4 regions of the Streptomyces sp. NPDC028289 genome follow, and region 2 is predicted to be linked to each of the others. Evidence: riboswitches for the same ligand, from Rfam matches in the RefSeq annotation. Region 2 holds a riboswitch; each other region holds the start of a gene.
What was found. Region 2 has a riboswitch for cyclic di-AMP ahead of ACZ4UV_RS36165 (transglycosylase family protein). Riboswitches for the same ligand answer to the same signal wherever they lie in the genome.
Positions count from the first base shown of each region.

Region 1: linked by a shared signal. The riboswitch ahead of ACZ4UV_RS24805 (M23 family metallopeptidase) and the one ahead of ACZ4UV_RS36165 (transglycosylase family protein) in region 2 are both predicted to bind cyclic di-AMP.
Region 3: linked by a shared signal. The riboswitch ahead of ACZ4UV_RS16155 (C40 family peptidase) and the one ahead of ACZ4UV_RS36165 (transglycosylase family protein) in region 2 are both predicted to bind cyclic di-AMP.
Region 4: linked by a shared signal. The riboswitch ahead of ACZ4UV_RS42295 (M23 family metallopeptidase) and the one ahead of ACZ4UV_RS36165 (transglycosylase family protein) in region 2 are both predicted to bind cyclic di-AMP.

Region 1 covers NZ_JBVHTI010000005.1:19,851-27,596, reverse strand. The annotation lists gene ACZ4UV_RS24835 (hypothetical protein) at 291-638, opposite strand; gene ACZ4UV_RS24830 (O-methyltransferase) at 671-1,018, opposite strand; gene ACZ4UV_RS24825 (GTP cyclohydrolase II) at 1,093-1,734, opposite strand; gene ACZ4UV_RS24820 (MarR family winged helix-turn-helix transcriptional regulator) at 1,887-2,411, opposite strand; gene ACZ4UV_RS24815 (dihydrofolate reductase family protein) at 2,551-3,681, shown strand; tRNA gene ACZ4UV_RS24810 (tRNA-Met) at 3,820-3,893, shown strand; cyclic di-AMP (ydaO/yuaA leader) riboswitch at 4,219-4,377, shown strand; gene ACZ4UV_RS24805 (M23 family metallopeptidase) at 4,387-5,421, shown strand; gene ACZ4UV_RS24800 (aldo/keto reductase) at 5,596-6,558, shown strand; gene ACZ4UV_RS24795 (PrsW family intramembrane metalloprotease) at 6,854-7,746, opposite strand, start outside.
Region 2 covers NZ_JBVHTI010000007.1:648,877-656,622, reverse strand. The annotation lists gene ACZ4UV_RS36185 (Ppx/GppA phosphatase family protein) at 289-1,230, opposite strand; gene ACZ4UV_RS36180 (DUF501 domain-containing protein) at 1,369-1,887, opposite strand; gene ACZ4UV_RS36175 (FtsB family cell division protein) at 1,917-2,393, opposite strand; gene eno (phosphopyruvate hydratase) at 2,502-3,788, opposite strand; gene ACZ4UV_RS36165 (transglycosylase family protein) at 4,192-4,881, opposite strand; cyclic di-AMP (ydaO/yuaA leader) riboswitch at 4,886-5,059, opposite strand; gene ACZ4UV_RS36160 (transglycosylase family protein) at 5,242-6,252, opposite strand; gene ACZ4UV_RS36155 (cytochrome P450 family protein) at 6,453-7,709, opposite strand; gene ACZ4UV_RS36150 (nucleoside triphosphate pyrophosphohydrolase) at 7,706-7,746, opposite strand, start outside.
Region 3 covers NZ_JBVHTI010000003.1:436,312-444,057, reverse strand. The annotation lists gene ACZ4UV_RS16165 (M23 family metallopeptidase) at 111-1,610, shown strand; gene pcrA (DNA helicase PcrA) at 1,681-4,167, opposite strand; cyclic di-AMP (ydaO/yuaA leader) riboswitch at 4,480-4,654, shown strand; gene ACZ4UV_RS16155 (C40 family peptidase) at 4,662-5,810, shown strand; gene ACZ4UV_RS16150 (tellurite resistance/C4-dicarboxylate transporter family protein) at 6,037-7,005, shown strand; gene ACZ4UV_RS16145 (hypothetical protein) at 7,018-7,371, opposite strand.
Region 4 covers NZ_JBVHTI010000009.1:557,745-565,490, forward strand. The annotation lists gene ACZ4UV_RS42280 (bifunctional acetate--CoA ligase family protein/GNAT family N-acetyltransferase) at 1-1,609, opposite strand, end outside; gene ACZ4UV_RS42285 (HPr family phosphocarrier protein) at 1,786-2,067, shown strand; gene ACZ4UV_RS42290 (GntR family transcriptional regulator) at 2,374-3,069, opposite strand; gene ACZ4UV_RS42295 (M23 family metallopeptidase) at 3,473-4,228, opposite strand; cyclic di-AMP (ydaO/yuaA leader) riboswitch at 4,241-4,404, opposite strand; gene ACZ4UV_RS42300 (M16 family metallopeptidase) at 4,597-5,985, opposite strand; gene ACZ4UV_RS42305 (M16 family metallopeptidase) at 5,982-7,385, opposite strand; gene ACZ4UV_RS42310 (DNA gyrase/topoisomerase IV subunit A) at 7,688-7,746, shown strand, end outside.

The sequences.
Region 1 (7,746 bases), on a different contig from region 2:
CGCGTCGAACGCCGGCGCCTTCAGTGGCCGGGGGGAGAAAACGCGTTCATGGGACGCAGACATCCGCTGGTGGCGTCCGCAGGTCTGGCGGTGCTGCTCGTCGGCTGCCTGGGGTCGGGGGCCGCGCACGCGGGCCCCGACGCCGGTGCGGCGCTGTACGCCGACGACGCGGCCGCCGGCTGCAGCGACACCGGTCCCGGTTCGGCGGCGGAGCCCTTCTGCCAGATCCAGCCGGCCGCGGACGCCGCGGCTCCCGGGGACACGGTCCGGATCGCCGGGAACGACGCGGCCTACGCGCCGGTGACCATCCGGTCCAAGGGCACCGCGGACGCGCCCGTCAGGTTCGTCGCCGCGGCCGGCGACGGCTCGCCCACGTCACCGTCCGGGGCAAGGGCGTCGCGGCGGTCACGTTCGACGGTGCCCAGTACGTCGACATGGCCGCGGTCCGGGTCGGAGGGGCCAGGACGACCGCCCTGGCCGTCACGGGCTCGCAGCACATCACCTACCGCGACGCCTACAACGGGGAGCACCTCCACCCCGGTCAGCACCCCGTCGCCCACCTCGTGCAGGTCGACGGCGAACTCCGCTGCCGAGGAGAGCAGTTCGCGGCACTCGGCCACCTGGTCCCGGTGGCTCACCGCGTTGTCGACGGCGAGGATGCCGTACGGCTTCAGGACGCGTCGGGGGTGTCGGCGAGGATCTCGGCGCCGTCGCCGTGGCGGACGTCCGCGTACTCCCGGACTCCCGCCCGCTCCAGGTTGGCCGGCGCCGCGGTGGCGCGGTCGGCGTCGACGTCCACGGTCGTCAGGCGGCCGCCGGTGTCGCGGAGGGCGTCGGCGAACCAGATCGCCGAGTAGCCGCTGGAGGTGCCGATCTCCAGGACGGACGTGGCGCGCCGGGACCGGATCAGCGTCGAGGTCAGCCGGGCCGCGTCCGGGGCATGTTGCGGAGCCTCGGCAGCCGGTCGGCCGGCGGGCCGACGTGTGCCGCCCTTCCTGGTGGAGGCCGTCGAGTACACGCGCCGGCTGGTCGTCCATGGAGGCTCCCCTCGTCGGTGTGCCCGTAGTTGCCGGCACACCGCGTCCGCGGCGCTCAGCCCGCGTTGAGCTCCGTCAGCTCGGCCAGGGGCAGCGTGTGCTGGGTGTGCAGGACCTTCGCGCGCAGGTAGCGGACGTTGTGGGCGGTGCTGAAGACGCCGGTCGGGACGCGGTCGCGGACGGTGACGCCGAGGCCGCGCAACTGCTCCGCCTTGTCGGGGTTGTTGGAGAGCAGGTCCAGGTCGGTGATGCCGAGGGCGGCCAGCATCTGGGCGGCGGCGGTGTAGTCGCGGGCGTCCTCGGGCAGGCCGAGGGCGGCGTTCGCCTCGTAGGTGTCGAGGCCCTGGTCCTGGAGGGCGTAGGCGTCGAGCTTGTTGTAGAGCCCGATGCCGCGGCCCTCCTGGCGCAGGTAGAGCAGGACGCCGCCGCGCTCGGCGATGCGCTCGACGGCCTCGCGCAGCTGGGGCCCGCAGTCGCAGCGGGCCGAGCCGAAGACGTCGCCCGTCAGGCACTCGGAGTGCAGGCGCACCAGCGGGAGGGTGCCGGGGGCGGGCTCGCCCAGGACGACGGCGACGTGCTCCTGGCCGTCGGTCAGGCCATGGAACGTGACGAGTTCGGCGTTGACGCTGTAGCCGTCGTTGAAGCGCAGCGGGACCCGGACGCGGGCGCGCTGGGTGGCGGCGGGGAAGTCGGTCATCGGGCTCTCCAGTGTCCGGGTGCAGGACGGCGGTCCCGGTACGGGACGTCGCGGGCGTCTGCTTCAGATTTGAAGCAGATCCACGGCTGGAACCCTACCTCATGCTTTAAATTTGAAGCAACAGATTTCCGTACGGTTTCGGGAAATCGAGTTCACGATCCGGAACAGGGGGACGACCGCCGCCGCCACGGCAGCTCGTCCGGCGTCGGCCGCGGGGTCGACTCGTCGCCCTCCAGCGCCCGCGCGATCACGGAGCTGATCTCCTCCAGCTGCTCCACCTGCTCGGCGGAGAGGTGGTCGAAGACCGCCGCCCGTACCGTCTCCACGTGGCCCGGCGCCGTGCGCTCCAGCACCGCCATGCCCTCGTCCGTCAGGATGGCGAAGCTGCTCCGCTTGTCCCACTGGCAGTCCTCGCGGCGGATCAGCCCGTCCTTCTCCAGCCGGGTCACGGCGTACGTCAGCCGGCTCCGCGTGATCTTCGACTTCTCGGCGAGATCGGTCATGCGCAGCTTGCGCTCCGGCGCCTCGGAGAGGTTGGCCAGGATGCCGTAGTACAGGTGCGGCATGCCGGCGTCCTGCTGGAGCTGCCGGTCGATCGCGTCCTCCAGGAGGTGCGTCGCCGCCATGTAGGCGCGCCAGGCGCGCTGCTCCTTCGGAGTGAGCCAGCGAGTCGTCATGCGACCAGTGTAGGTTTGTTTCAAACTTTAACCAAGCGTCCGTGTCAGAGCGGTCGGTCCGATCCCGGTCAGCCGGTTCGCCGCCCGACCGGTCAGGCAGCCAGTCAGCCAGCCCGCCCGCCGAGAGTGAGCGCGTCCGATGCCGTACCCCTACGTCCTGCTGTCCGCCGCCGTCTCCCTCGACGGCTTCCTCGACGACACCGGCCCCGACCGGCTCCTGCTCTCCTCCCCCGCCGACTTCGACCGCGTCGACGAGGTACGGGCCTCCGTCGACGCCATCCTGATCGGCGCCGGCACCATCCGCGCGGACAACCCGCGGCTTCTGGTCAACTCCCCGGAGCGGCGCGCGGCCCGGACCGCCGCCGGCCGGCCCGAGTACCCCCTCAAGGTCACGGTCACGGCGACCGGCGACCTCGACCCGGACGCGAAGTTCTGGCACACCGGCGGCGAGAAGATCGTCTACACGACGGACGAGGGGGTACGGCGGGCCCGTGCCCTCGGGATCGCCGCCGACGTCGTCTCCCTCGGCGCCGACCTCGACTGGCGGCTGCTCCTGGAGCACCTGCACGACGTACGGGGCGTACGGCGCCTGATGGTCGAAGGCGGCGGCACCGTCCACACCCAGCTCCTCCAGCAGGGCCTGGCCGACGAGCTCCAGCTGGTCCTGGCCCCCCTCTTCGTCGGCGACCCGAAGGCGCCGCGGTTGTTCGGTCCCGGCGGGTACCAGGCCGGGCGGCTGCGGCTCCTGGAGACCCGCCGGATCGAGGACGTCGTCCTCATGCGCTACGAGCCCACGGCCCCCGGCACGGGCGGGTCGGTGTCCGCCGCGGACCGGCACTGGCTGCGGCTCGCCTGCGAACTGGCGGCCGAGTGCCCGCCCTCCCGGACCGCGTTCAGTGTGGGCGCGGTCGTCGTCGCGGCCGACGGCACGGAGCTGGCCCGCGGCCACTCCCGGGAGGCCGGCGACCCCGTGGTCCACGCGGAGGAGGCGGCCCTGGCGAAGATCCCCGCGGACGACCCCCGGCTGGCCGCGGCCACGGTCTACACCAGCCTCGAACCCTGCACCCACCGCGCCTCCCGCCCGCACCCCTGCGCCGAGCTGATCCTCCGGGCCGGGGTACGACGGGTGGTGACGGCGTGGCGCGAACCGGACACGTTCGTGGCGGCGGCCGACGGGACGGGGGCGCTGCGGGAGGCGGGGGTGGAGGTGCTGGTGCTCGGGGAGTACGAGGGGGAGGCGAAGGCGCCCAACGCGCATCTGCTCGGCTGAGCGGGTTGGGGCGCGGTTTGCGGGTGCGGGTGCGTGGGGGTTGCCCGCGGTCAGGGACCTCCCCGCAGCCCCGTCGGCCTCGTGAGACTTAACCCGTGTGACTTCCCCTCTTCGGATGGCGTATGCTGGTGTCACCGACGCGGGGTGGAGCAGCTCGGTAGCTCGCTGGGCTCATAACCCAGAGGTCGCAGGTTCAAATCCTGTCCCCGCTACTGAAACCCAGGGCCGGAATCCGAGATTCAAGGATTCCGGCCCTGAGTCGTATCCAGATCCTGAGACGGCCCTGAGCGGGGCGCGGTCACGTTCGGTGTCCGGACGACCGCCCTGTGCATAACAACTGAGTCACCATCAAAACCTGTGTGACTCCTGAGCTGAGCGGCGCGCACCGTCGACTCGACCGTTTTTGACCGGTCGTGGCAGGTAAGTCCAAGCTTTGAAAGCTTAATGATCAAGGCGAACAGCTTGGAATCTGATAGCCGGGTCTATTAACGTTCGATAACGCAGCGCGGTCGTCCCAGCCGTCACCCGAGACGGCTCCGTGCGCACGCGCCGAATCCCGCAAGGGAACCGGGGAACCACCACCTTGGGGTGAATCGCACGGCTACCGCCGGGTACGAAACGGCCGGTATACGCGCGTAGGAGACCTTCCCGCTCCGAACCCGTCAGCTAACCCGGTAGGCGGCGGAAGGAAAGGAGTGCGCCCGCGTGGCGTCCAACCCGCCTGCTCCGACAGCCCCGTTCGTGCCCAGCCAGCGTCAGCCCGACACCTTCGGCTACGGCGGCTACCGCATCGACGAGGGCCCCTTCGAGGAGTGGAACCCCACCGAGGAGTCCCTCTCCGCGGTACGCGGCCGGCACCGGGTCGCCAAGCAGAAGGGCGGCGGGCTCGCCCGCAGCTCCACGGTTCTCGGCGTCGGCGTCATAGCCGCCGTCGGCGCGGGCGGCATGGCCAGCGCCAACACCGGCAAGCCGCCGGTCTCCATCTCGCTGCCCGACCTCCCGTCCTCCGTCAGCTCGCTGCTCGGCGAGGACGGCGGCCACCAGGCCACCCGGACCGCGCTCAGCAGCGTCACGACGACCGCCACCGACGCGGACTCCTCCTCGTCCGACGCCGGTGAGGCGCTGCGCAGCCGGATCATCGCCCAGGCCGCGCAGCAGCAGAACCAGCTCGACACCAAGGCCAGCGCCAAGGCCGTCGCCGCCGCCGACCAGGCGGTCGCCGCAGCCGAGGCCAAGGCGGAGAAGGCGGCCGCCGCCAAGGCCGCCGACGCCAAGGAGAAGGCCGAGGCCTCCGCGAAGGAGAAGGCCGAGCAGGCCCGCCTCGCCGCGCTGGCCAAGCAGTACACGCTGCCCGTCGTCTCGTACACGATCACCGGCACCTTCGGCCAGGCCGGCTCCATGTGGTCCTCCGGCTACCACACCGGCCTCGACTTCGCCGCGCCCACCGGCACGCTGATCAAGGCCGTGCACAGCGGCACGGTCACCGAGGCGGGCTGGGCCGGCTCCTACGGCTACCGGACGATCATCACCCTCGACGACGGCACCGAGCTGTGGTTCTGCCACCAGTCCTCGATCGGCGTCAAGGTCGGCCAGAAGGTCGCCACCGGCGACGTCATCGGCCGCGTGGGCGCCACCGGAAACGTCACCGGCCCGCACCTCCACCTGGAGGTCCACCCGAACGGCCAGGCCACCGCCATCGACCCGATGACCTGGCTGCGGGGCAAGGGCCTCAACCCCTGAACCTGGCTCCGGCCAGAACCCGGACCTCACCGACCGGCCCCCGGCGGCCCTGACGACAACCCCCGGCGTCAGGGCCGCCGGGCTGCCCGCCACGCCTCGCGGAGGCGGTCGCCTTTACAAGAACTTCGTGTTGCGTCGGCATGGGGTGCCCGGCGACGCGTGTTGAAGTCAGGCATGAGTGCTTCTTCCGCTTCCCCCTCCCTCCGCAAGCTCGGCGCCTCCGACCTGGAGGTCTTCCCGCTCGCCCTCGGCGGCAACGTCTTCGGCTGGACCGCCGACGAGGCCACCTCCTTCGCCGTCCTCGACGCGTACGCCGCCGCGGGCGGCAACTTCGTCGACACCGCCGACTCGTACACGGCGTGGATCGAGGGCAACAAGGGCGGCGAGTCCGAGACGATCATCGGCAAGTGGGTCAAGGCGCGCGGCAACCGCGACGACGTCGTCATCGCGACGAAGGTCAGCCAGCACCCCGAGTACCCGGGCCTGTCCGCCGCCAACATCAAGGCCGCCGCCGACGCGTCCCTGCGCCGTCTCGGCACCGACCACATCGATCTGTACTACACGCACTTCGACAAGCCCGAGATCCCGGTCGAGGAGATCATCGGCGCGCTGGACGAGCTGGTGCGGGCGGGCAAGGTCCGGCACATCGCCGCGTCCAACATCACGCCGGAGCGGCTCCAGGAGTCCCTGGACTTCTCCGACCGCGAGGGCCTCGCCCGGTACGTCGCCCTCCAGCCCCACTACAACCTGGTCTCCCGCGACACCTACGAGGGCCCCCTCCAGGACCTGGCCTCCCGCACCGGCCTCGCGGCCGTCCCCTACTTCTCGCTGGCCGCCGGCTTCCTCACCGGCAAGTACCGCCCCGGTACGACGGTCGACAGCGCGCGAGCCGGCCGAGCCGCCCAGTACGCCGAGTCGGAGCGCGGCCAGAAGGTCCTGGCGGCCCTGGACGAGATCGCAGCGGCCCACGAGGCCCCGATCCCCACGGTCGCCCTGGCCTGGCTGGCTGCCCAGCCCACCATCACGGCCCCGATCGCCTCGGCCCGCACACTGGAGCAACTCCCGCCCCTGCTGGCCGTGGCGGACCTGAACCTGACGGACGAGGAACTGACGAAGCTGACAACGGCTTCCGCCTGACGGCCGCCTGCCCCCGGCTCCTCCGGTCCACCCTTCCGCCGCAACGGTGCTCGGCCACGACGGTCGAAGTCGGCGGGGCCGGGCAGGCCGGTACCCGCCGTCGGAACGCCGGCCCGTCGCGGAGCACAGCGCCGTCGTGGGCCGGTCGCGCAGTTCCTCCCCCCAGCCTTCGGCCGGGGGTACCCCCAGCGCCCCCCAGGGGGTTGCAGTCCGGTTCGTATGCGTGTCCGCCGCAACGGCGCTCAGCCGGCACGGCGCATCCCGGCGGTGCCGAGCCGGCCGCGACCCCGAAGCGCTAACTCCGGTACGGGTTGTAGGCGGGATACGGCATCGCCGCCCCGTAGGCCGACGGCACGTAACCGGTGTACCCCGGCCATGCGCCCGGCGCGGCCGTCCGCGCCGCGTACTCCAGGGCCGGCCGCACCAGCTCCCGTCGGCTCCACAGCTCCGTGAGGAGCTCCCGCTCCCGCGCCATGAAGTCGGCCCCGGCCCGACCCCGCTGCCCCCGGCGCCGCAGCAGCGCCAGCGCCGTCGCGTACCCCTCGTACTCGGTGACCGCCCGCCCCGCCGCCTTCCCGAAGTGGTACGCGGCGTACTCCCGGGCCATCTGCCGCGCCCGCATCGACCCGAGCACGAACGGCTCCGCCGCCCCCAGCCACCCCGCGTAGACGTACGCCGGCAGCTCCTCCCGTACCGTTCGCAGCTCACGCTGCCGCGTCCAGACGGCCAGCCAGGTCAGCAGCCCGAACGCCGGCACCATGAACATGCCGTACACGGCGAAGAACCCGTACTGCCCGAACGTCGAGGACCCGTTCCAGAACGCGTGCATGGTCATCGCGAGCAGCAGCCCGGCCACCGGCACCAGCACGCGCCGCGCCCGCTGCCGCTCCCCGGAGAGCGCGGCGATGCCGAAGCCGATGCCGGTGAGGACGGTGAAGAGCGGATGCGCGAACGGGGACAGCACGACGCGCACGAAGAACGTCGCGGCGGTGACGGAGGCGATCCCGCTGTCCCCGGTCAGCTGGTCGGTCCCGAAGGCCGTACCGAGGTAGAGGATGTTCTCGGTGAACGCGAACCCGGTGGCGGTGACCCCGGCTATCACCACCCCGTCGACGATCCCGGTGAAGTCCCGTCGGCGGAAGAGGAACACGAGGAGCACGGCCGCCGCCTTCGCCGACTCCTCGACGA
Region 2 (7,746 bases):
AGCTGCCTCTCCAGGCTTCCGGGGGCACCGTGAGGGCACCCGATGCCACCCTCACGAGCACCTCCCGGAACACCCTCGAAACGCTCTCCTGAGCACGCGCTCGGGCCTGTTGAGCCCCCGAACGGACCAAGAGACCCCGCCGGACCCCCCACCTGCACCGAATTCCTTGTGAAGAACTTCACGAAGTTTTCCGTCGGGGTGTCGTGGCACGGCGTGTCACAGGCCGTTCGGGGCGCTCACCCGTCGATTCGCATGCTCATCCGAGGATGGATCACGCCGATCTGCGGGTCAGGCGACGGACCAGGCGATGCCGTCCAGAATGTCGTGCTCACTCACCACGACCTCCTCGGCACCCACCCGTTCCATGATCGACTGGAGGACGAGGGCGCCGGCCCCGATGACGTCGACACGACCGGGGTGCATGGAGGGCACGGCCGCCCGCTCGGCGTGGGTCGAGCGCAGCAGCGACTCGGTGATCTCCCGGACCCGGGCGTAGGGGATGCGGGAGTGGTGGATGGCGGCGGAGTCGTACTCCGGCAGGTCCTGGTGGATCGCGGAGAGCGTGGTGACCGAGCCGGCGAGACCGACCAGGGTGCGCGCCTCGCGCAGCGGTACGGTCTCCTCGGCGAGGTCGAGGGCGCGCTCGATGTCGGCCCACATCGAGGCGGTCTCGGCCTCGGTGGGCGGGTCGCTGACGTGCCCCTCGTGCACGAGGTGCCGCTCGGTCATCCGCACGCACCCGACGTCCACGGACCGGGCGGCCCGCACGTGTGCGTCGCCCACGACGAACTCCGTCGACCCGCCGCCGATGTCCACGACGAGGAACGGCTTGGCGAGGTCGTCGCGCCCCGCCAGCTCCCTCGTCGCGCCCGTGAAGGAGAACTCGGCCTCCTGGTCGCCGCTGATGACCTCCGGCTCGACGCCGAGGATGTCGAGCACGCCGCGCACGAACTCGTCCCGGTTCTCGGCGTCACGGGAGGCGGAGGTGGCCACGAACCGCAGCCGCTCCGCCCCGTACTCCTTGATGACCGCCGCGTACTCCCGGCAGGCCGCGAACGTCCGCTGCAGTGCCTCCGGCGCCAGCCGCCCGGTCCGGTCCACCCCCTGCCCGAGCCGCACGATCACCATCCGCCGGTCCAGATCGACGAGCTCCCCCGTCTCCGGGTTCGCGTCGGCGACGAGCAGCCGGATGGAGTTGGTTCCGCAATCGATGGCGGCGACGCGGGTCATGGCAGTGGGTTCCTTCTCTGTTCGTGACTTCTCGGCGGACCGAGCCGAGCCGGGGCGGCACCTTCTCGGCGGACCGAGTCGGGTGGTGGGTGGGCGAAGGCCTCGGGGGTCCAGGGGGCGGGGCCCCTGGACGGCACGTCACTCGCCCGTGACCACGCAGGCACCCTTGGCCCACCACTCCGGCAGCATGGCGATCGCCTCGTCGCCGAGCGGGTTCACGCCGGGGCCGGCGGCCAGCGAGTGGGCCACCAGGACGTGGAGGCACTTCACCCGGTCCGGCATCCCCCCGGCGCTGGGAAAGCCCGTCAGCTCCTCGATCTCGTCCCGGCGCCGGATGTAGTCCTCGTGGGCGGCCCGGTACGCCGCCGCCAGCTCCGGATCGCTCTCCAGCCGCGCCGTCATCTCCTTCATCACGCCGTTGGCCTCGAGGGTCCCGATGGCGGACGCGGCCTTCGGGCACGTCAGGTAGTACAGCGTCGGGAACGGCGTCCCGTCCGGCAGCCGCGGCGCGGTCTCCACGACGTCCGGCTGCCCGCACGGGCACCGGTGCGCGATGGCCCGCAGCCCGCGCGGCGGCCGCCCGAGCTGCTGCTTGAAGGCCTCGACGTCCGCGTCGGTCGGCTCGGTGCGCGGGGTGGAGGGCGGAGGCGTTTGCATGACTGTGTTCTGCGTGGCTTTCTGTCGGTTCACTGGTCGGACGCGTCGGACTTGTCGACGCCGTCCCAGACGTTCGCGTACCAGGGCCGGTCGGCCGCCCCGAGGTAGGCGTGCGCCTGCTTGGCGGCACCGGGGTCGATCACGACGAACCCGGTCTCCCCCGGCATCACGTAGTGCAGCCGCTCGCGGATCTGCTGCTCGGCGTACGCGTCGTCCTGCCACCGCGCCTTGAGGTCCCGCAGCTGCTCGACCCGCTGCCGGGCCTGCTCCTGCTGCCGTTCGAGGTCGGAGATCTCGGCGCGCTGGGAGACGTACTGCCGCATCGGATAGGCGAGCGCGACGACCATCGTGCACAGCACGATCGCGAGCAGCGCGGCGCGGCCGGTGAGCCGGGAGCGCCGGGCCTGGCGCCTGGTCTGGGAACGGTAGACCCGGGCAGCCGTCTGCTCGCCGAGCAGCTTGAGCCTGGTCGCGGTGGAGAACCGGTCCCGGTCCTTCACGGCCATGTCCCCGCCTCCCTGGTCGCCCTGATACGTGCGTACGTCCCCGGACACGGTACGGGACCGGGTACGGGGACGTACGTACGACTGGCTAAGCCTTACCCTCTAGCGGGCTCAGCCCTTGAAGCGGGGGAACGCGCTGCGGCCCGCGTACACCGCCGCGTCGTCGAGGATCTCCTCGATGCGCAGCAGCTGGTTGTACTTGGCGACGCGCTCGGAGCGGGCCGGGGCGCCGGTCTTGATCTGGCCGCAGTTGGTGGCGACGGCGAGGTCGGCGATGGTGACGTCCTCGGTCTCGCCGGAGCGGTGCGACATCATGCACTTGAAGCCGTTGCGCTGGGCGAGCTCGACGGCGTCCAGGGTCTCGGTGAGCGAACCGATCTGGTTCACCTTCACCAGCAGGGCGTTGGCGGTGCCCTCCTCGATGCCGCGGGCCAGGCGCTCCGGGTTGGTGACGAACAGGTCGTCGCCGACGATCTGCACCTTGTCGCCGAGCTTGTCGGTGAGGACCTTCCAGCCCGCCCAGTCGTCCTCGAACAGCGGGTCCTCGATGGAGACCAGCGGGTAGGAGGCGACGAGCTCCTCGTAGTACTCGGTCATCTCGGCGGCCGAGCGGGACTTGCCCTCGAACTCGTACTTGCCGTCCTTGTAGAACTCGGACGCGGCGACGTCGAGCGCGAGCGCGATCTGCTCGCCGGGGACGTAACCGGCCTGCTTGATGGCCTCCAGGATGAGGTCGAGCGCGGCGCGGTTCGACTCCAGGTTCGGGGCGAAGCCGCCCTCGTCGCCGAGGCCGGTGGCCAGACCCTTGCCCTTCAGGACCTTCTTCAGGGTGTGGTAGACCTCGGCACCCCAGCGCAGCGCCTCGGAGAAGGACTCCGCGCCGATCGGGGCGATCATGAACTCCTGGATGTCGACGTTGGAGTCCGCGTGCGAGCCGCCGTTGAGGATGTTCATCATCGGGACGGGCAGCAGGTGCGCGTTCGGGCCACCGAGGTAGCGGAACAGCGGCAGGTCGGACGCCTCGGAGGCGGCGTGCGCGACGGCGAGGGAGACACCGAGGATGGCGTTGGCGCCGAGCGAGCCCTTGTTGTCGGTGGCGTCCAGGTCGAACATGGCCTGGTCGATCAGGCGCTGCTCGGTGGCGTCGTAGCCGACGAGCTCCGGGCCGATCTGCTCGATGACGGCGAGGACGGCCTTCTCGACGCCCTTGCCCTGGTAGCGGTTGGGGTCGCCGTCACGGAGCTCGATGGCCTCGAAGGCACCGGTGGAGGCGCCGGACGGAACGGCGGCACGACCCGTGCTGCCGTCGTCGAGGCCGACCTCGACCTCGACCGTGGGGTTGCCTCGGGAGTCCAGGATTTCCCGGGCTACGACGACGTCGATGGACGGCACGAGCATCTCCTTCTTGGGATGTGACGCTGGTTGTGCGGGGCGCACGTGGGCCTCGTCGGCCCTTGCTCAGCCTTGCGACTAGAGCCTAACCGTCCGAGGGCCGTCGGCCGGCACGACCGACCGGCCCGTGGACACACAGACGGTACTCATTGTTCATGCGCGGAACAAAGGGGGTCCCGATGAAGAACGGAAGAAGAGCGGGCCAAGAAGCGCGCCGGGAAGGGGCGGCAAAGAGAAACCCCGCCCCGGTGCGTACGGGGGAAAACGCACCGGAGCGGGGGCCTGTGGGGGACGGGGGGTGACCCTCACGTGGTCTCCACTATGGGGACCACGGCTGTGTGGGAGCTGTGGTTCAGCTGGGCGCCGCTCAATACTTTCGGCGGCCGCGCCGCGCGCTGCGTCAGGTGCCCTACTTCAGGTGCAGCTGCTGGCCCGGGTAGATGAAGTCGGCGTCGTCGACGATGTCCTTGTTCAGCTTGAACAGCGCCTGCCAGCCGCCCTTGACCTTGTGCTTCTCGGCGATCGAGCTGAGGGTGTCGCCCTTGACGACCTTGTACTCGCCGTCGCCCTTCTTGACCTTCTTGCCGGTCGGGGTGGTGACGGTCTTCTTGGCGGCCGGGCGCTCGGCGGAGCGGGAGGCGGCCTGGGTGTCGGTCGAGCGGGTGCTGGTGCTGCTGCTCGACGAGCTGGAGCCGGAGGAGCTGCTGGAGCTGCCGCCGGTGTAGGTGGCGCTGGACAGGCCCGTGCCGCAGACCGGCCAGGCCCCCTTGCCCTGGGCGGCGAGGACCTTCTCGGCGATCTGGATCTGCTGCGCCTTGGTGGCCTGGTTGGCCTGCGCGGCGTACTGCGTGCCGCCGTACGCGGCCCAGGTGGAGGCGGAGAACTGCAGACCACCGTAGTAGCCGTTGCCGGTGTTGATGGCCCAGTTGCCGCCGGACTCGCACTGGGCGACGGCGTCCCACTCGGAGGCGGTGGCGGCGGAGGCGCTGCCGGCCGCCATCAGCGGGGCGGCGACGGCGACGCCGGTGACACCGGCGACAGCGATGGCGCGGACGGCCTTGGACGGACGACGGTGCTTGCCCTTGCCGGAGAACAGCATGGATCGATCCCCTCACCGACGCCTGCGAGGTGAGCTGTCGGGTTCGGGCCGGTTGAGTTGCCCGGCCGCACACCGTGTGTCGGTGCGCGGCTTCACCCCGAGCCGGATCGGCAGCCTCAACTACCGGCCCCGGCACTTACCTTGGGTCCCCCGCTCCTGCCTACGGCGCATGACGCGACGACTGTTCCCGGGCGGCCGCTGGCAGGACTCGGCGTTGCGACGGCCGGGGCTCGTGGTGACGAGCGGCCTTGACCGTAAACAGGCCATCAGGTGAATTTCAAAGATGATCAGGGCTTCTGAGACTCATCCCACACTTTCACCAAAACGGACATTCAACTCGAAGCGGGACGTCAACTCCCGCTACTTTTCGTCCGATTCGCTGCCGAGTTTCAGGGTCTGACCGGGGGTGATGGCGTTCGGGTCGGTGCCGATGTCGGCCTTGTTCGCGGCGTAGAGCGCACGCCATCCACCGTCGAGGTCAAGGGAGTCGGCGATGGAGGCAAGGGTGTCGCCGTCGCGGACGGTGTAGGTGCCGGCATCGCGGGAGGCGTGGCGGCCGGAGGAGGTGACACTCTGACCGTTTGTCACGCTTTCGTCCGCCGAGCCGCCGCGGTGCTTGCCGCCGCTGCTGACGGCTCCCGTGTCGACCAGGCTCCAAGAGCCGCCGGTCTGCCATGAATTGTCCGAGTCGTCGATCCCGGAGGTGACGGGACTCTCGCTCGCCTTCGAGGCGCCGGAGCCTGCGTCGGAGTCGGAGGATTCCGACTTGTCCGTCTTGTTGGACTTGCTGGAACTGTCCCCCTTGGAGCCGTCGTCGGCACTCGCACTCGGAGAGGGGGCGGCGGAGTCGTTCCCGGAGTCCGTGGCGCCCGAAGACGAGTCGGAGCCGGAAGAGGAGGACGAGTCCGACAGTCCGGAGGACGAGTCAGACGAGTCGGAGGAACCGGATGAATCGCCCGAGTCGCCGAGTCCCGTGTCGACGTTCACCGAGGCGTCGTCGGACGAGAGGCCGGCGAGCAGGGCGCAGGTCCGCCAGGGCTTGGTGCCCTGGTCGGCGAGTATCTTCTCGGCGACCGCGATCTGCTGCGAACGGCTCGCCTGGTCCGGCGTGCCGGCGTACTCCAGCCCCCCGTACTTGCTCCAGTCGTCCAGGGACATCTGGAGGCCGCCGTAGTAGCCCGTGCCGTTGTCGGCGCTCCAGGAGCCGCCGCTCTCGCACTCGGCCACCTGGTCCCAGGTCGAGCCGTCGGCCGCGCTGGCGTTCACCGCGCCTAGGAGCGGGATGGCGATGGCGGAGCCGGTCACCCCGGCCGCGACGAGGAGTGCCGGAGCCTGGCGGGGGCGACGGTGACGACCGTTCCCGGAGAGCATGCGGAAACCTTTCGAGCGACAGCGGTGACCGGCGCGACGGTTCCCGCAGGGGCGCCGCGCTGATGGGTGAACGTATCGGCAGACGATCACTTGTCACAAGTTAATGCCGCGTAGATCACGTGAAGATCACAGACTTGAACGTCGGTCACCTTTTACCCCCACGGGCCGGTACAAGCCTCGGCGAGGGCCTGCGGGGGGCTTCAGCGACCGGCCGGCGTGAACTCCACGGGCAGGGTGCGCAGTCCGCGCATGATGAGCCCGCCGCGCCACCGCAACTCGCTCTCGTCCACCGCGAGTCGCAGGTCGGGGAGGCGGGTGAGGAGGCCGGCGAGCGCGGTCTGCCCCTCCAGGCGGGCGAGCGGGGCCCCGAGGCAGTAGTGGATGCCGTGGCCGTAGCCGAGGTGCTGGTTGTCCCGCCGGGCGAGGTCGAGGGTGTCCGGCTCGGCGAACCGATCCGGGTCCCGGTCGGCCGCGGCCAGGACGACCAGGACCGGGTCGCCGGGCGCGATGCGCTGCCCGCCGATGTCGACCGGCTCGGTGGCGAACCGCCAGGTGGCCAGCTCCACCGGCCCGTCGTAGCGCAGCAGTTCCTCGACGCCGGTCTCCAACAGCCCGCGCTCACCGGCGGCCAGGGACTCCTGCAGACGTGTCCGCTGCCCGGGGTGGGTGAGCAGCGCGTACGTCCCGTTGCCGATCAGGTTGACGGTGGTCTCGAAACCCGCGAACAACAGGATGAAGGCCATGGCCGCGGCCTCGTTCTCGGTGAGGTGCTCGCCGTGGTCCGAGGCCCGGATGAGCCCGGAGATGAGGTCCTCGCCGGGACCGGCCTCGGCGGGCAGCGCCTCCCGCTTCCGGTGGATCAGCTCGGCCAGGTACCCGCGCATCTTCTTCACCGACCGCGCGACCCCGCCCCGCGGCCCGCCCCCGTGCCGGATCATCATCCCCGCCCAGTCCCGGAAGTCGTCCTGGTCCTCGGGCGGGACGCCGAGCAGGTCGCAGATGGCGTAGATGGGGAGCGGGAAGGCGAACTCGTGGATGAGGTCGGCCTCGCCCCGCTCCGCGAACCCGTCGATGAGCCGGTCGGTCAGCTCCCGGACCCGCGGCGCGAACTCGGCCACCCGGCGCGGGGTGAACGCCTTGCTCACCAGCCGCCGCAGCCGGGTGTGGTCCGGCGGGTCGATGTTGAGCAGGTGCGTCATCAACTCGGCCTTGCGCTCCCCGGGGATGCCGGTCTTCCCCTTGGCGTGCGCGGGCTCGTCGTGATGCGCCGGGTTCTTGGACAGACGGGGGTCGGCGAGGGCCTGCTTGGCGTCCCCGTACCGCGTGACCAGCCAGGCCTCCACCCCGCTGGGCAGCCGGGTCCGCCGCACGGGCTCGTGCTCCCGCAGCCAGGCGTAGGCGGGGTAGGGGTCCGCGGCGAACTCCCAGGTGAAGAGGTCGGGGGCGACCGGGGTCACTTCTCCACTCCCTCCGTCGCCCGCACCGCGTCCCGGT
Region 3 (7,746 bases), on a different contig from region 2:
CCGTTTCCCGAAACAGCGAAACCTGTTGAAGATTGTCGCGCCCGCATACCGCCGGGTACAGTCGCCGCACTGCTCTGGCAGCCCCTGTTGTCGAGGCGAAAGAGAAGTTGGTGAACGACCGTCACCCGTCGGGGACCATGACCACCCCGGCCCCGGCTTCCGACGCCGATGAGGCGCACTACGCGCCGTACGGCACGCAGGAAGCCCAGTACGGCGACTTCACCACGTACGGCGACCACACCGCCACCGGTACCGCGTTCCACAGCGACCCGCTCTTCGGCAGCCTCCCCGGCGAGGGCCAGGCCACCGGGGCGTACGACACCACGCAGTGGCAGACTTCCGGCGGCCAGACGCTGAACTACGACCCGTACGCGGCCCAGCACCACGCCGCCTACGACTCCGGCGCCTACGACAGCACCGCATGGACCGTCCCGGCGCAGGGCACGGCCGCCGACACCAGCGGCCACTGGGACGCGAACGCCTGGGTCCAGCCCGACCAGTCGGGCATGGCCGGTGCGACCCAGCAGTGGGAGTGGGGCACCCAGGCCTTCGACACCGGCGTGTACGACGCCACGCAGTGGAACTCCGACGGCACCCCGGCGCAGGCCCCCGAACCCGAACACGGGCAACAGCACGAGCCCTACGCGGACTTCGAGCAGCACGGGGACCAGGCGGAGCACGGGCCGTACGGGGAGCAGGCGGAGTACGGGGAGTACGGCGGACACGACGCGTTCGAGGAGTCCACGGTGGACTCCCCGGACGATACGGAGCCGGCCGCGACCGGTGAACTGCCTGCAGTAACGCCACTGCTGGAGGACCAGGAAGAGGTCACCCCGGCCACGCCCGCGACTCGCGCAGGCTCCCGCGCGGGGGCGCGTTCCCGCCGCCGTACGCCTCCCAAGCGGTCCGCCCTGCTGACCGTCGCCGTGCCCTCCGTGTGCGTGATGGGGGTCGCCGGAATCGCGGCCGCCTCGGTCGGCAGCCTGACCGACGACGGCAAGGACACCACCGCCTCCGCCTCCGACGCGCAGTCGGTGAAACCGTCCGCCGCCAACAGCAAGCTGGACGCCCAGCTGCGGACGCTTTCGGCGGGCGCCGACGACTTCGCCGACCGGGCCAGCCGGACGCAGGAGCGCATCGACCTCAAGGCCCAGCAGGAGACCGAGAAGAAGAAGGCGGCGGCGGAGGCGGCCCGCAAGGAGCGGCTGCGCCCGAAGTACGTGCTGCCGGTCACGCAGAAAGGCCTCAGCGCCTATTTCGGCCAGGCCGGCGTCAACTGGATGTCCGTCCACACGGGCATCGACTTCCCCGTCTCCTACGGCACGACGGTGATGGCCGCGACCGACGGCGTCGTCTCCACCAAGTGGAACAGTGCCTACGGCAACATGATGATCGTGACGGCCAAGGACGGCACGGAGACGTGGTACTGCCACCTCTCGTCGTACCGCGTCGCCGCGGGTACGACGGTGAAGGCCGGCGACCCGATCGCGTACTCCGGGAACTCCGGCAACTCGACTGGCCCGCACCTGCACTTCGAGGTCAGGCCGGCCGGCGGCGCCGCCATAGACCCGCTGCCGTGGCTGCGCAGCCACGGGCTCGACCCGACCTGAGCCGGCCGATACCGGCGGGCCCCGCCGCAGCGGGGCCCGGTACCGCGCCTTCGCCGCTACGCCTTCTCCACTACAGCTTCTCCACCGGCGCATACCGAAGGAGCAGCCGCTTCGGCTTGGCGTCGCCGAAGTCGATCGTCGCCTCCGCGTTGCCGCCCGTGCCCTTCACCGCGACGACCGTGCCGAGGCCGAACTGGTCGTGGGTCACGCGGTCGCCGACCACCAGCGAGACCACCGGCTTCTCCGAGGTCCGCCGGGTGGCGAAGCCGGACGCGCCCGACGCCGAGGAGCGCGAGCGGGTCGAGGAGAGCGAGGCCGCCACGCCCGCGACGGGCCCGGAGGAGACCGGCGCCGTCGCCCCGGTCCGCTTCCACTCCAGATACGCGCCCGGGATCTCCTCCAGGAAGCGCGAGGGCGGGTTGTACGACGGCTGACCCCAGGCGCTGCGCATCGCCGACCGCGTGAGGTAGAGCCGCTCCCGCGCGCGCGTGATGCCGACGTAGGCGAGGCGCCGTTCCTCCTCGAGCTCCTTGGTCTGGCCGAGGGAGCGCATGTGCGGGAAGACGCCGTCCTCCATACCGGTCAGGAACACCACCGGGAACTCGAGGCCCTTGGCGGTGTGCAGGGTCATCAGGGTGATGACGCCGTCGCCGTTCTCGTCCTCGTCGGGGATCTGGTCGGAGTCGGCGACCAGGGCCACCCGCTCCAGGAAGTCGGCGAGCCCGCCCGGTTGCTCTCCCTCGCCGGACTCCTGCTCGAACTCCAGCGCCACGGAGGCGAGTTCCTGGAGGTTCTCGATGCGGGTCTCGTCCTGCGGGTCCGTCGAGCTCTGCAACTCGGCCAGGTAACCGGTGCGTTCGTAGATCGCCTCCAGGACCGTGGCGGGTCCGGCGCCGGACTCCACGACCGTACGGAGGTCCTCCATCAGCGTGTTGAACCGCTTGACCGCGTTCGTCGACCGCGCGGCCATGCCGTACGCCTCGTCGACGCGCCTGAGCGCCTGCGGGAAGCTGATCTTCTCGCGCTGGGCGAGGGCGTCGATCATCGCCTCCGCGCGGTCCCCGATACCGCGCTTGGGGACGTTGAGGATGCGCCGGAGCGGGACCGAGTCCTCCGGGTTGGCCAGCACCCGCAGGTACGCCAGGACGTCCCGGACCTCCTTGCGCTCGTAGAAGCGGACGCCGCCGACGACCTTGTAGGGCAGGCCGACGCGGATGAAGATCTCCTCGAAGACACGGGACTGCGCGTTGGTGCGGTAGAAGACGGCGACATCGCCCGCCTTCGCCTCGCCCGCGTCCGTCAGACGGTCTATCTCCTCGGCGACGAACTGCGCCTCGTCGTGCTCGGTGTCGGCGACGTAGCCGGTGATCTGCGCGCCCGCGCCCGCGTTGGTCCACAGGTTCTTCGGGCGGCGGGACTCGTTGCGCTCGATGACCGCGTTGGCGGCGGAGAGGATCGTCTGGGTGGAGCGGTAGTTCTGCTCCAGGAGGATCGTCGTCGCGTTCGGGTAGTCCTCCTCGAACTGCAGGATGTTGCGGATCGTGGCGCCCCGGAAGGCGTAGATCGACTGGTCGGCGTCACCGACGACGCAGAGCTCGGCGGGAGGCAGGTCGTGCTCGGCGGGCGGGGTGCTCTCGTCGTGCGCGCCGGTGCCGACCAGCTCGCGCACGAGCGCGTACTGGGCGTGGTTGGTGTCCTGGTACTCGTCCACCAGGACGTGCCGGAAGCGGCGGCGGTAGTGCTCGGCGACGTCCGGGAAGGCGCGCAGCAGGTTGACCGTCGTCATGATCAGGTCGTCGAAGTCGAGGGCGTTCGCCTCGCGCAGCCGCGACTGGTAGAGGGCGTAGGCCTGGGCGAGGGTCTTCTCGAAGCCGTCGCTCGCCCGGGCGGCGAAGTCCTCCTCGTCGACCAGCTCGTTCTTCAGGTTGCTGACCTGGGCGCTGAACGACTTCGGCGGGAACCTCTTGGGGTCGAGGTCCAGGTCTCGGCAGACCAGGGCCATCAGGCGCTTGGAGTCGGCCGCGTCGTAGATCGAGAAGGAGGAGGTGAAGCCGAGCTTCTTGCTCTCCCTCCGGAGGATCCGCACGCAGGCGCTGTGGAAGGTCATCACCCACATCGCGTTCGCGCGCGGGCCGACGAGGTGCTCGACCCGCTCCTTCATCTCGCCCGCGGCCTTGTTGGTGAAGGTGATCGCGAGGATCTGGCCCGGGTGCACATTGCGCGCGCCGAGCAGGTGGGCGATGCGGTGGGTGAGCACGCGCGTCTTGCCGGAACCGGCGCCGGCCACGATGAGCAGCGGGGAGCCGGCGTGCACGACGGCGGCCCGCTGGTTGTCGTTCAGCCCCTCCAGGAGTGCGGCCGGGTCCAGGGCCGGGCGGGCGGCGCCGTCGCGGTAGTAGGCGTCCCGGTCCGGGGGCACGTCGAACTTCCCGCCGAACAGATCGTCCGGAATCGACTCCGGAGCGTGCTCGTCCTCGGGCGGCGGCGGGGGTTCCTCGTCATGGCCGCGGGGGGCCTGGAGGCTCGCCAGGAAGCTGTCGTCAAAGAGGCTGCTCATCGCTCTCCGAGTCTAGGGCGCCCCACCGACAACCGGCCGCCGCCCCGAAAACTCGCCCCGGTGACCGAACAGATCCGTTCGGTCACAGCAGGTCGACGCGCGTCACACGGCCGCGAAGGCCCACCACGAACCTCTCAACAATCCATGGCAAGTTACCCATAACGTCCCGGATCACCCCGCCTGAACAAATCCCGACGCCAAGGTCACGAAAATGTATCGGGCATATCGCACATCAAACTTCACAGAGACCACACGAGTTGGCTAGCGTGCCGGGCAGGCCGTACGACCCCCACCGGCGAACGTCGCCGGGCCGCACGGCCTCCGCCGAGTCCGGGGCGCCACCGCGCATCCGGAGCCGGGGACCCACACCGATCCCGGGGTGAATCGGTCCCGACTCCCCTCCGGGGAACGGACCGTAGGGCAACCCTTCCGAACCACCCGCCCGAACCCGACAGCTAACTCGGTAGGCGGACCGCTGGAAGGAGTCGCCCCCGTTGGCGTCGCACCGCAAGTCCCGGCCGTCAGGAACACGCGCGGCAGGCATACGCACCCCCGCACTGGCCACCGCCGCCCTCACCTCCATGGCCCTGTTCTCCCAGACGGCCGAGGCCGCGCCCTCCTCGGACGGCAAGCCGAGCCTGGAGGAGGTCGAGAAGAAGGTCGACGCCCTCTACCGGCAGGCGGAGTCGGCGACCGAGAAGTACAACGCCGCCAAGGAGCGGACCGGCAGTCAGCGCAAGCAGGTCGACACCCTGCTCGACGACGTCGCCAGACGCACCGACCGGCTCAACAAGGCGCGTGAGGAACTGGGTTCGTTCGCCGCGGCCCAGTACCGGACCGGGGCGAGCGTTCCCGACACGGCGACCTTCCTGCTCGCGGACAGCCCCCAGGGCTACTTCGACCAGGACCAGCTGATGAGCCGCCTGACCGCGCGCCAGAAGGGCGCGGTCGACGACTACGTCACCCAGCAGTCCGCGACCATGAAGAAGCGGCAGGAGGCCACCCGGAGCCTCGAGTCGCTCACCGAGACGCAGGACGACCTCAGGACCGCGAAGACCACGGTGCAGACGAAGCTGGCCTCCGCGCGGGAGCTGCTGTCCCAGCTGACGGCCGCGGAGAAGGCCCGGCTGGCGGCGATCGAGAAGCGGCAGCAGGAAGCGGCGGACCGCAAGGCGGCGGAGCTGGCGAAGCAGCAGGCCGCGGCGGCCGACCGGGCGACGTCGTCGTCCACCGCGTCGGGCAGCTCCTCTTCCGGCACGTCGAGCAGCTCGTCCTCCGCCTACGCCACGAAGGCCGCCAAGGCGATCGCCTTCGCCCGCGCGCAGATCGGCAAGCCCTACGTCTGGGGCGCCACCGGCCCCGGCTCCTACGACTGCTCCGGGCTCTCCCAGGCCGCCTGGAAGGCCGCGGGCGTCTCCCTGCCGCGCACCACCTACGACCAGGTGAACGCCGGCACCACCGTCCCCCTCGCCGACGCCCAGCCCGGCGACCTGGTCTTCTTCTACGACGACGTCAGCCACGTCGGCATCTACATCGGCAACGGCATGATGATCCACGCCCCGAAGCCCGGCGCCTACGTCCGGGAGGAGTCGATCTACTACGGCGGCGAGTCGATCATCCACAGCGTGGTGCGCCCGGCCTGACCCGACGGGGCGCCCACCACCCCGGGGGCGCCGCCTCCCGCTTCTCTTCGCCGGCCCCGCACGCACAGCGGCGCCCGCCGCCCGCCACGCACCCGCAGCCGCTCCCCCACATCCCCCCGCGCTCCCGTCCGCCGCGACCGTACGGCTCGCGCGGTCGGCGCCGTTTCGGGCCGCACGCGCGCGTGCCCCGCTCGTCCAGCGGGCGGCACTCCCTAGCATCAGGGGCATGTCCGGCATTTCACCCCTCCGCGGCTGGTGGGCGCAGCGTCCGCCGGCGGCCGGGGCCGCCGTGATGGCCACCGGCATCATGTCGGTGGGGTTGCACCTGGCGGGCGCCGAGACCGTGTCCCGGGTGGCGCTGGTACTGACCTGCGTGATGTGGGCGGCGCTGGCGGCGGACTTCGTCGTACGGCTGGCGCGCGACCGCCTGCGGTGGGCGCGGGAGGCGCGGACGCCTGGCGCGCTCACCGCCGTGGCGGCGACGACGGTGCTGGGGACGCGGTTCTCGGCGCTCGGGTGGCAGACCCTGGCCGAGGCCCTGCTGGCGCTGTCGGTGGCGCTGTGGCTGCCGTTGCTGGTCCTCGTCGTGCGGCACTGGAAGCCGCGGATGCCCGGCGCGGTGTTCCTGGCCTGTGTGGCCACGCAGGGGCCGGCCGTGCTGGGTGCGACGCTGGCGGCGGCCGTGACCACGGCATGGCTCGCACACCTCTCGCTGGTCCTGTTCTGGGTGGGGCTGGCGATGTACGGGCTCGCCGTGCCCCGGTTCGAGTGGCGGCAGATCGCCCAGGGGCCCGGTGACCAGTGGGTGGCGGGCGGCGCGCTCGCGATCTCGGCGCTGGCCGGGGCACGGCTGCTGGCCGCCGACAGTGCGCGGCTGTACCTGTGGAACGACGACGACCAGGGCGTCCTGCGCGTGGTGACGGTGGCGCTGCTGGTCCTGGACCTGGCCTGGTACGTCGTCCTGCTGGCCGCGGAGGTGGCGTGGCCCCGCCCGCGTTACGACATGCGCCGCTGGTCGACGGTGTTCCCGATGGGGATGACGGCGACGGCGACGCTGTCGGTCGCGGCCGCCGTCGGCGGCGCGTGGCTGAGGTGGCCGGGGCGGGTGCTGGTGTGGGTCACGGTGGCGGCCTGGCTGACGGTGGCGGCCGGTGCGGCGGCGGACGCCCGTGCCGCTCTCAGGAAGACCCGCTGAGGATGCCGGGGATCAGGTCCACAGGACGGCGATGAAGATGTTCACCACCGTGAGCAGGCCCACCAGGCCGAAAGCGCCCTTCTCGACCTTCTCGTCGTCCCGCTTCACGTAGACGAGCCCGAGGATCACGATCAGCAGGGCGAGCTTCACGCCGATCTTGATGGTGTTGACGTGGTGGTCGTCGGCCTCGTTGAGACCGACCAGGATCACGCCGGTCGCGAGCATGGTGAACGCGCCGTGCAGCATCCCGGGGACGAACCGGGCCGTGCCCTGGCCCATCGCCTTCATCTGGGTGAGGAAGCCGCCGAGGAGCGCGGCGATGCCGATGATGTGCAGGCCGACGAAGAGATGGATGAGTACGTCCATGGCCCCGGAGCCTAATCAGGGCCCCCGGGGGCACCGGCCACCGGCCCCTCCCCCGGCACCCGGCACCCGGCACCCGGCACCCGGCACCCGGCACCCGGCACCCGGCACCCGGCACCCGGCACCCGCATACATGCACCCCATAGCACCCCGCGTCCCCCATCAGCCCCGGAACCGCCGCTTCGGTCATCCCGCCCCGAGAAGCCGACGACTCCGGACCGGAATCCCGTTCACATACCGTCCGGTAACGATCCAGTCACGCCAATTCCGTGCATCGCGTTACCAAGCCGACACACCCGGGCCTAGCGTCCTCCCCCAGGTGAACGACTCCCCACCGCCGCCCGGGCCAGGGGCGGCAGTCGGACACCACCGCCGAGA
Region 4 (7,746 bases), on a different contig from region 2:
GCAGCCCCTCCGCCAGGCACCGGTCGTACGTCAGCAGCCCGAGCGACTCCGAGTTGCCGAGGATCGCCACCCGCGGCCCCGCCGGCAGCGGCTGCCGTGCGAGCAGCAGCCCCGCGTCGACCAGCTCGGTGATGGTGTCGACGCGAATCACCCCGGCCTGCCTGAGCAGCGCGGACACCGTGGCGTGCGGCAGCCGCGTCGCCCGTACCGCGTGGCCCGGGGGCGCCTGCCCCGCCCCCTGCACCACGACCAGCGGCTTCGCCGCTCCCGTCCGCCGGGCGAGACGCGTGAACTTGCGCGGGTTGCCGATGGACTCCAGGTACATGAGGACGACGTCCGTCTCGGGGTCGTCGTACCAGTACTGGAGGACGTCGTTGCCGGAGACGTCCGCGCGGTTGCCGGAGGAGACGAAGGTGGAGACGCCCGTGGTGCCGGTGACGCCGCCGCCGCGCCGGTGCAGCCGGGAGAGCAGGGCGATGCCGATGGCGCCGGACTGGGCGAACAGGCCGATGCGGCCGGGGCGGGGCATCTCGGGTGCGAGGGAGGCGTTCAGCCGGACGTCGGCCGCGGTGTTGATGATCCCGAAGGCGTTGGGGCCGATGATGCGCATGCCGTACGTGCGGGCCTGCCGCACGAGCGCGCGCTGGCGCTCCCTGCCGTCGGGACCGCTCTCCGCGTACCCGGCGGCCAGGACGACGAGACCCTGGACGCCGTGCTCGCCGCACTCGGTGACGACCTCGGGGACGTGCTCGGCCGGTACGGCGACCACGGCGAGGTCGACAGGCCCGCCGATGTCCCGCACGGAGCGGTGCGCGGGCACCCCGTCGACCTCCTTGAGGTCGTCCGGGAAGGCTTGGTTCACGGCGTGCAGGCGGCCGGTGAAGCCGGCGTCCCGCAGGTTGCCGAGGACGCTGCGGCCGACCCCGCCGGGCGCGCGGCCGACGCCGATCACGGCCACGGACCCCGGTGCCAGCAGGCGTCGTACCGAACGGGCCTCCGCACGCTGCTCGCGGGCGCGCTGCACGGCGAGGGAGCGGTCCGTGGGCTCCAGGTCGAACTCAAGACGCACGACGCCGTCCTCGAAGCTGCGCTTCTGGGTGTAGCCGGCGTCCATGAACACCTTGATCATCTTGGTGTTGGCGGGCAGCACCTCGGCGGCGAAGCGGCGGATCCCGCGCTCGCGGGCGACGGCCGCGATGTGCTCAAGGAGGGCGGAGGCGACGCCCCGGCCCTGGTGGGCGTCCTGGACGAGGAAGGCGACCTCGGCCTCGTCGGCGGGCGCGGAGGCGGGCGTCCCGTCGGCGCCAATGCGGTCATAGCGTACGGTTGCGATGAACTCGCCGCCGATGGTGGCCGCGAGTCCCACCCTGTCCACAAAGTCGTGGTGCGTGAAGCGGTGGACGTCCTTGGCGGAGAGCCTGGGGTAGGGCGCGAAGAAGCGGTAGTACTTCGACTCGTCCGAGACCTGCTCGTAGAAGCTGACCAGGCGCTCGGCGTCATCAACGGTGATGGGCCGGATGCGCGCGGTACCCCCGTCGCGCAGCACCACGTCAGCCTCCCAGTGGGACGGGTACTCGTGCCGGTCCTGCGGGTCCGCCGGGGTCTGCATGGGCCCCAGAGTACGGCTCGCGTCCGACAACGGCGCGAGGCAGTCTGTGGAGGACGGACGTCGGACCGAGGCCGCGGTCCGACGACACACCCGGAGGGGTTCACGCGCCCTCCGGGCATGCTTCACGATATGGGAAACTGGTCTAGACAACCCTGAACACCGAAGGGCAGCATCACATGGCTGAGCGCCGCGTCAACGTCGGCTGGGCCGAGGGCCTCCACGCCCGCCCCGCTTCCATCTTCGTCCGGGCCGCCACGGCCGCAGGTATCCCGGTGACGATCGCCAAGGCCGACGGCAACCCCGTCAACGCGGCCTCCATGCTGGCTGTCCTGGGGCTGGGCGCCCAGGGTGGGGAGGAGATCGTCCTCGCCTCCGACGCCGAGGGCGCCGACGCCGCCCTCGACCGCCTGGCCAAGCTGGTCGCCGAGGGTCTCGAGGAGCTCCCCGAGACCGTCTGAGCGCCCGACGCCCGCACGGTCCGAGGCCGCGCCACTCCCTCGGGGGTGGCGCGGCCTCGCCGCGTTCCCGCCGCCCCACCCGGGCCGGCCGTCACATGCCGCAATTCCATGACAGCCGCACATGACTTCGCGACGGGGCCGCCCATGGCTTTACGACGACCCCGTCCCGGAGTTTGTGAAGACCCGGACGCCCGGCTTTACCGCGCGCACACGAAAGAAGCGCGACCGCTAATTCCTGGCGCGCGTGAATTCGGGCACGGAAAACAGCCCCCGCCGAATAACACCTCTTTGTATACGGCGCGCGTGTTAATGCCGCAGGCCCGACATGTTTACGGGGTGTTGCGAAGTCCTCACGCCGTTCGCCCGTTCGGTGGCGCCGGGAAAGCGCAGCCGGTGGGAGACCGTCGAGCGCTCGGTGTGCAGGGCCGTGATCGCCCGGGCGCGGTCGCCGTCGCCGCGCGCCACGGCGTCCACGATGGCGCCGTGCTCCGTCCAGGACTCCACGGGGTTGGCCGGCGTCTCCACGGTGTACATCCAGGCGATCTTGTGGCGGAGCTGGGTGAGCGTCGAGGTCAGGGCGTGGCTGCCGGAGGCCTGCGCAAGGGTCTCGTGGAACCAGCCGCCCAGCGAGCGCAGGTCCTCGCTGTTGCCCCGCCTGGCCCGCTCCTGCCCCAGCCTGACCAGTCCGCGCAGCACCTTGAGGTGGGCCTCGGTGCGGCGCTGGGCGGCCCGGGAGGCGCCGAGCGGCTCCAGGAGCATGCGCATCTCCAGCAGGTCGGCGGCCTCCTGCTCGGTCGGTTCGGCCACGCACGCGCCCGCGTGCCGGCGCGTCACTACGAAGCCCTCGGCCTCCAGGGTGCGCAGGGCCTCACGGACGGGGACGCGCGAGACCCCGTAACGGCGGGCCAGGAGTTCCTCGGTGAGCCGGCTGCCGCGCTCGTAGACACCCGCGACGATGTCGTCCCGGATCGCCGTGCATACCGAGTGCGCCGGAATACGCATGTCCGACCTCCGCCTTAATCCCCGTGAAACGCCGCCGAGTGGCGCCCGTTCCGTGACTCTATTGCAATGAGCCGGAATTTCCGACGGGGGGCCGGAATCCAGGGATATATTTTGGACAGCGGGGGCACGAAAACGACGAAAGCCCCGGCACTGAGGCCGGGGCTTCGGAAGATCTCACGGGTTGTCGCCGGGCTGGCAGCGTGTTGCCATGCCGGGTTCGCCTCGGTGGCCGGGTGCGGGCGCGTGGGGGTTGCTCGCGCAGTTCCCCGCGCCCCTTCAGGGGCGCTGCGCGTGACGCCCCTGAAAGGGGCGCGGGGAACTGCGCGACCGGCCACGACACACCCGCACCCCTGGCACGCACCGCAACCACGTCGGTCCCGGCGCGACGCCCGTCCCGCTCCCGTCAGACGTTCACGCCGTGCTTGCGGAGGTAGGCGACCGGGTCGACGTCGGAGCCGTACTCGGGGGTCGTGCGGGCCTCGAAGTGGAGGTGGGGGCCGGTCGTGTTGCCGGTCGCGCCGGACAGACCTATCTGCTGGCCCGGGGTGACCTTCTGGCCCACCGAGACGCCGATGGACGACAGGTGGCCGTACTGGGTGTACATGCCGTCGGCCATCTTGATGACGATCTCGTTGCCGTACGCCCCGCCCCAGCCCGTGGAGACGACCGTGCCGGTGCCGACGGCGTGCACGACCGTACCGCTCGCGGCGTGGAAGTCGATGCCGGTGTGGGCGCCCGAGGACCACAGGGAGCCGCCGGTCTTGTAGCCGGTGGAGACGTAGGAGTCGCTGATCGGCGCGACGAAGGTGTTGAGGCGCTTGCGCTCGGCCTCGCGGGCGGCGCGTACCTTGGCCGCGCGCTCCTTTGCGGCCTGCTCCGCGGCCTTCTTGCGGGCGGCCTCCTCGGCCGCCTTGCGCTCGGCGACCGCCTTCTGGGCGGCGGCCTGGGCGTCGATCTGCTCGGCGACGGAGTCACTGATCGTGATGACCGGGGTGAGGCCGGTCTGCTCGACGGAGTTCTCGGCGGCGAGCGCCGGAGCGGCGGAGACGGTGCCGATGACACCCGTGGTGGTGAGGGCCGCGATACCGGCGGCCTGCGCGGTGGTGCGCTTCACCCGGCCGGGACGACGGTGCTTCCCGGAGGCGCACATGAACGCCATGTAGAGGCTGGTCCTTTCCTTCCCTCTCGCCTACCGGGTTAGCTGACGGGTTCGGAGCAGGAAGGTCTCCTACGGGCCCCCTCGCGACACGCGCGGGCGCCCGATTCACCCCAGGGACTGCGTGGGTCCCCGGCTCCCCTGGCTCGCGCCGTACGGGGACTCGGCGATGGCTGTCCGGTGCCGCGGACGCGGCGCGATGCCTGACGGACAGCCCGGAAGAACCTACGAGGGCCCGCCTTCAATGCTCAAACGGAACCCTGTTTTTGTCGCGCATCCCACAGGGCAGACAGGCAACCTCCACCCCAATTCGGACATTCCAGAGCCCTGGTGACCGGGTGGTCACCAGGGCTCCGCACACGCGCGTGCCGCTACTCGGCGGCGACGACCGTGACTTCGCCGATCCCGAGCGCCTCGACGGGCTCCTTGATCTGTGCCGCGTCCCCGACGAGGACGGTCACCAGGCGGTCCACCGGGAAGGCGTTCACGACCGCCGCGGTGGCCTCCACGGTGCCCGTGTTGGCGAGTTGCCGGTACAGCGTGGCCTGGAAGTCGTCGGGCAGGTGCTGCTCGACCTGGTCGGCCAGGGTGCCGGCGACGGCCGCCGCCGTCTCGTACTTGAGCGGAGCCACCCCGACGAGGTTCTGCACGGCCACGTCGCGCTCGGCGTCCGTGAGGCCCTCGGCGGCGAGCGTGCGCAGCACCGTCCACAGGTCCAGCAGGGCCGGGCCGGTGTTCGGGGTGTCCACCGAGCCGCTGATGGCCAGCATGGACGCGCCGGTGCCGTCGGGAGCGGACCGCAGGACCTGCCCGAAGGAACGGACGCCGTAGGTGTAGCCCTTCTCCTCGCGCAGGACGCGGTCCAGGCGGGAGGTGAGGGTGCCGCCCAGGCAGTAGGTGCCGAGCACCTGGGCGGGCCAGACGCGGTCGTGCCGGTCGGAGCCGACGCGGCCGATGAGGAGCTGGGTCTGGACGGCGCCGGGGCGGTCCACGATCACGACCCGGCCGGTGTCGTCGGCGGTCACCGGCGGGACCGGGCGGGGCTGCGCGGTGGAGCCGCGCCAGGCGCCCAGGGTCTCGCCGAGCAGCTCGTCCAGGTCGATGCCGGTCAGGTCGCCGACGACGACCGCGGTGGCCGTGGCGGGCCGGACGTGCCGGTCGTAGAACGCGCGGACGGCGGCCGCGTCGATCTTCTCGACGGTGTCCTCGGTGCCCTGGCGGGGACGGGACATCCGCGCGGTCGACGGGAACAGCTCCTTGTAGAGCTCCTTGGCGGCCCGGCGGCTGGGGTTGGCCAGCTCGTGCGGGATCTCGTCGAGGCGGTTGCGGACCAGCCGCTCGACCTCGCTCTCGGCGAAGGCGGGCGCCCTCAGGGCGTCGGAGAGCAGCCCGAGGCCCTTGGCCAGCCGGGAGGCGGGGACCTCCAGGCTGACGCGGACGCCGGGGTGGTCGGCGTGCGCGTCGAGGGTGGCACCGGCCCGCTCCAGCTCGGCGGCGTACTCCTCGGCCGCGTGCTTGTCGGTGCCCTCGGAGAAGGCGCGCGCCATGATCGTGGCGACGCCGTCCAGGCCGGCCGGCTCGGCGTCCAGGGGCGCGTCCAGGAGCACCTCGACGGCGACGACCTGCTGGCCGGGGCGGTGGCAGCGCAGCACGGTCAGGCCGTTGTCCAGGGTGGCGCGCTCGGGGGCCGGGAACGCCCAGGGCCTGGCCTCGCCCGGCTGCGGCTGGGGGTGGAAGTCCATGGTGGCGAGCTCGGTCACTTGGCCGTCTCCTCGTTCTCGTTGCCGGCCTCTACGGTCGCTTCCTGCTCCGGGTCCTCGCCGCGCCCCGCCTCCTGGGTGTGCTCCGCGGACTCCGCGGACAGCGGCTCGTAGACGAGCACCGCGCGGTTGTCGGGGCGCAGGCGGGCCTTGGCGACCTCCTGGACCTCCTCCGGGGTGACCGTCAGGACGCGCTGGACGGCGGTCAGGGCGAGCTGCGGGTCGCCGAACAGGACGGCGAAGCGGCACAGTTCGTCGGCGCGGCCCGCGACGGTGCCGAGCCGGTCCAGCCACTCGCGCTCCAACTGGGCCTGGGCGCGCTCCATCTCCTCGGGCGTCGGGCCCTCCTCGGCGAACCGGGCGAGCTCCTCGTCGATGGCGGCCTCGATGACCGGCACCTCGACGTCACCGGAGGTCTTCACGTCCAGCCAGCCCAGCGAGGGCGCCCCGGCGAGCCGGAGCAGGCCGAAGCCGGCCGCGACCGCCGTACGGTCGCGCCGTACCAGGCGGTTGTAGAGGCGGGAGGACTCGCCGCCGCCGAGGACGGTGAGGGCCAGGTCGGCCGCGTCGCTCACGCGCGTGCCGTCCTCCGGGAGCCGGTAGGCGGCCATCAGCGCCCGCGCGGGGACCTCCTCCACGACGACCTCGCGCAGCTGCTCGCCGATGATGTCGGGCAGCGAGCCGTCGCGCGGGGTGGGCTTGCCGTCGTGCGCCGGGATGGAGCCGAAGTACTTCTCGATCCACGCGAGGGTCTGCTCCGGGTCGATGTCGCCGACGACGGAGAGCACCGCGTTGTTGGGCGCGTAGTAGGTGCGGAAGAACGCGCGCGCGTCCTCCAGGGTGGCCGCGTCCAGGTCCGCCATCGAGCCGATCGGCGTGTGGTGGTAGGGGTGGCCCTCCGGGTAGGCGAGCGCGGTCAGCTTCTCGAAGGCCGTGCCGTAGGGCACGTTGTCGTAGCGCTGGCGGCGCTCGTTCTTGACGACGTCGCGCTGGTTCTCCATGGACTCGTCGTCGAGGGCGGCGAGCAGCGAGCCCATGCGGTCGGCCTCCAGCCAGAGCGCGAGCTCCAGCTGGTGGGCCGGCATGGTCTCGAAGTAGTTGGTGCGCTCGAAGCTCGTGGTGCCGTTGAGCGAGCCGCCGGCGCCCTGCACGAGCTCGAAGTGGCCGTTGCCCTTCACCTGGGCGGAGCCCTGGAACATCAGGTGCTCGAAAAGGTGAGCCAGGCCGGTACGCCCCTTGACTTCGTGCCGGGAACCGACGTCGTACCAGAGGCAGACCGCCGCGACCGGGGTCAGGTGGTCCTCGGAGAGCACCACGCGCAGACCGTTGGCCAAGCGGTGCTCGGTCGCTGCCAGGCCCCCGGAGCCTGTCTCGGCCGTGGTCGTGTGACCCATGGGCATGTACGTCCCTTCGCTCGCGGAAGCGGTCCCGAACCGCGGTTTTTCTGCCGGTCCTGCCACTGTATGCAAGCGTGCGGGGACCGGGCGAAGTTCCCGCACGACGTACGCCCACAGCGGATCGCGCGGACGGATCGCGTAGCCTGCGTCCGACCCGCCTTCGAAAATGTCCGGGCCGCGCTCCGGGCGGCCTCCGGGCACCGGGGCGGGCCGCGGAGACCGGGTCCTGGCCCGGGTTGTCAGTGCCGCGGTCCACAATGGTCCGCGTCAGATCCCGTTCACGCATGAGCAAGGAGCCGGCAGCGATGGCCCGCCGCAGCACGAAGACCCCGCCGCCCGACGACTCGTTCGAGGAGAGAATCCT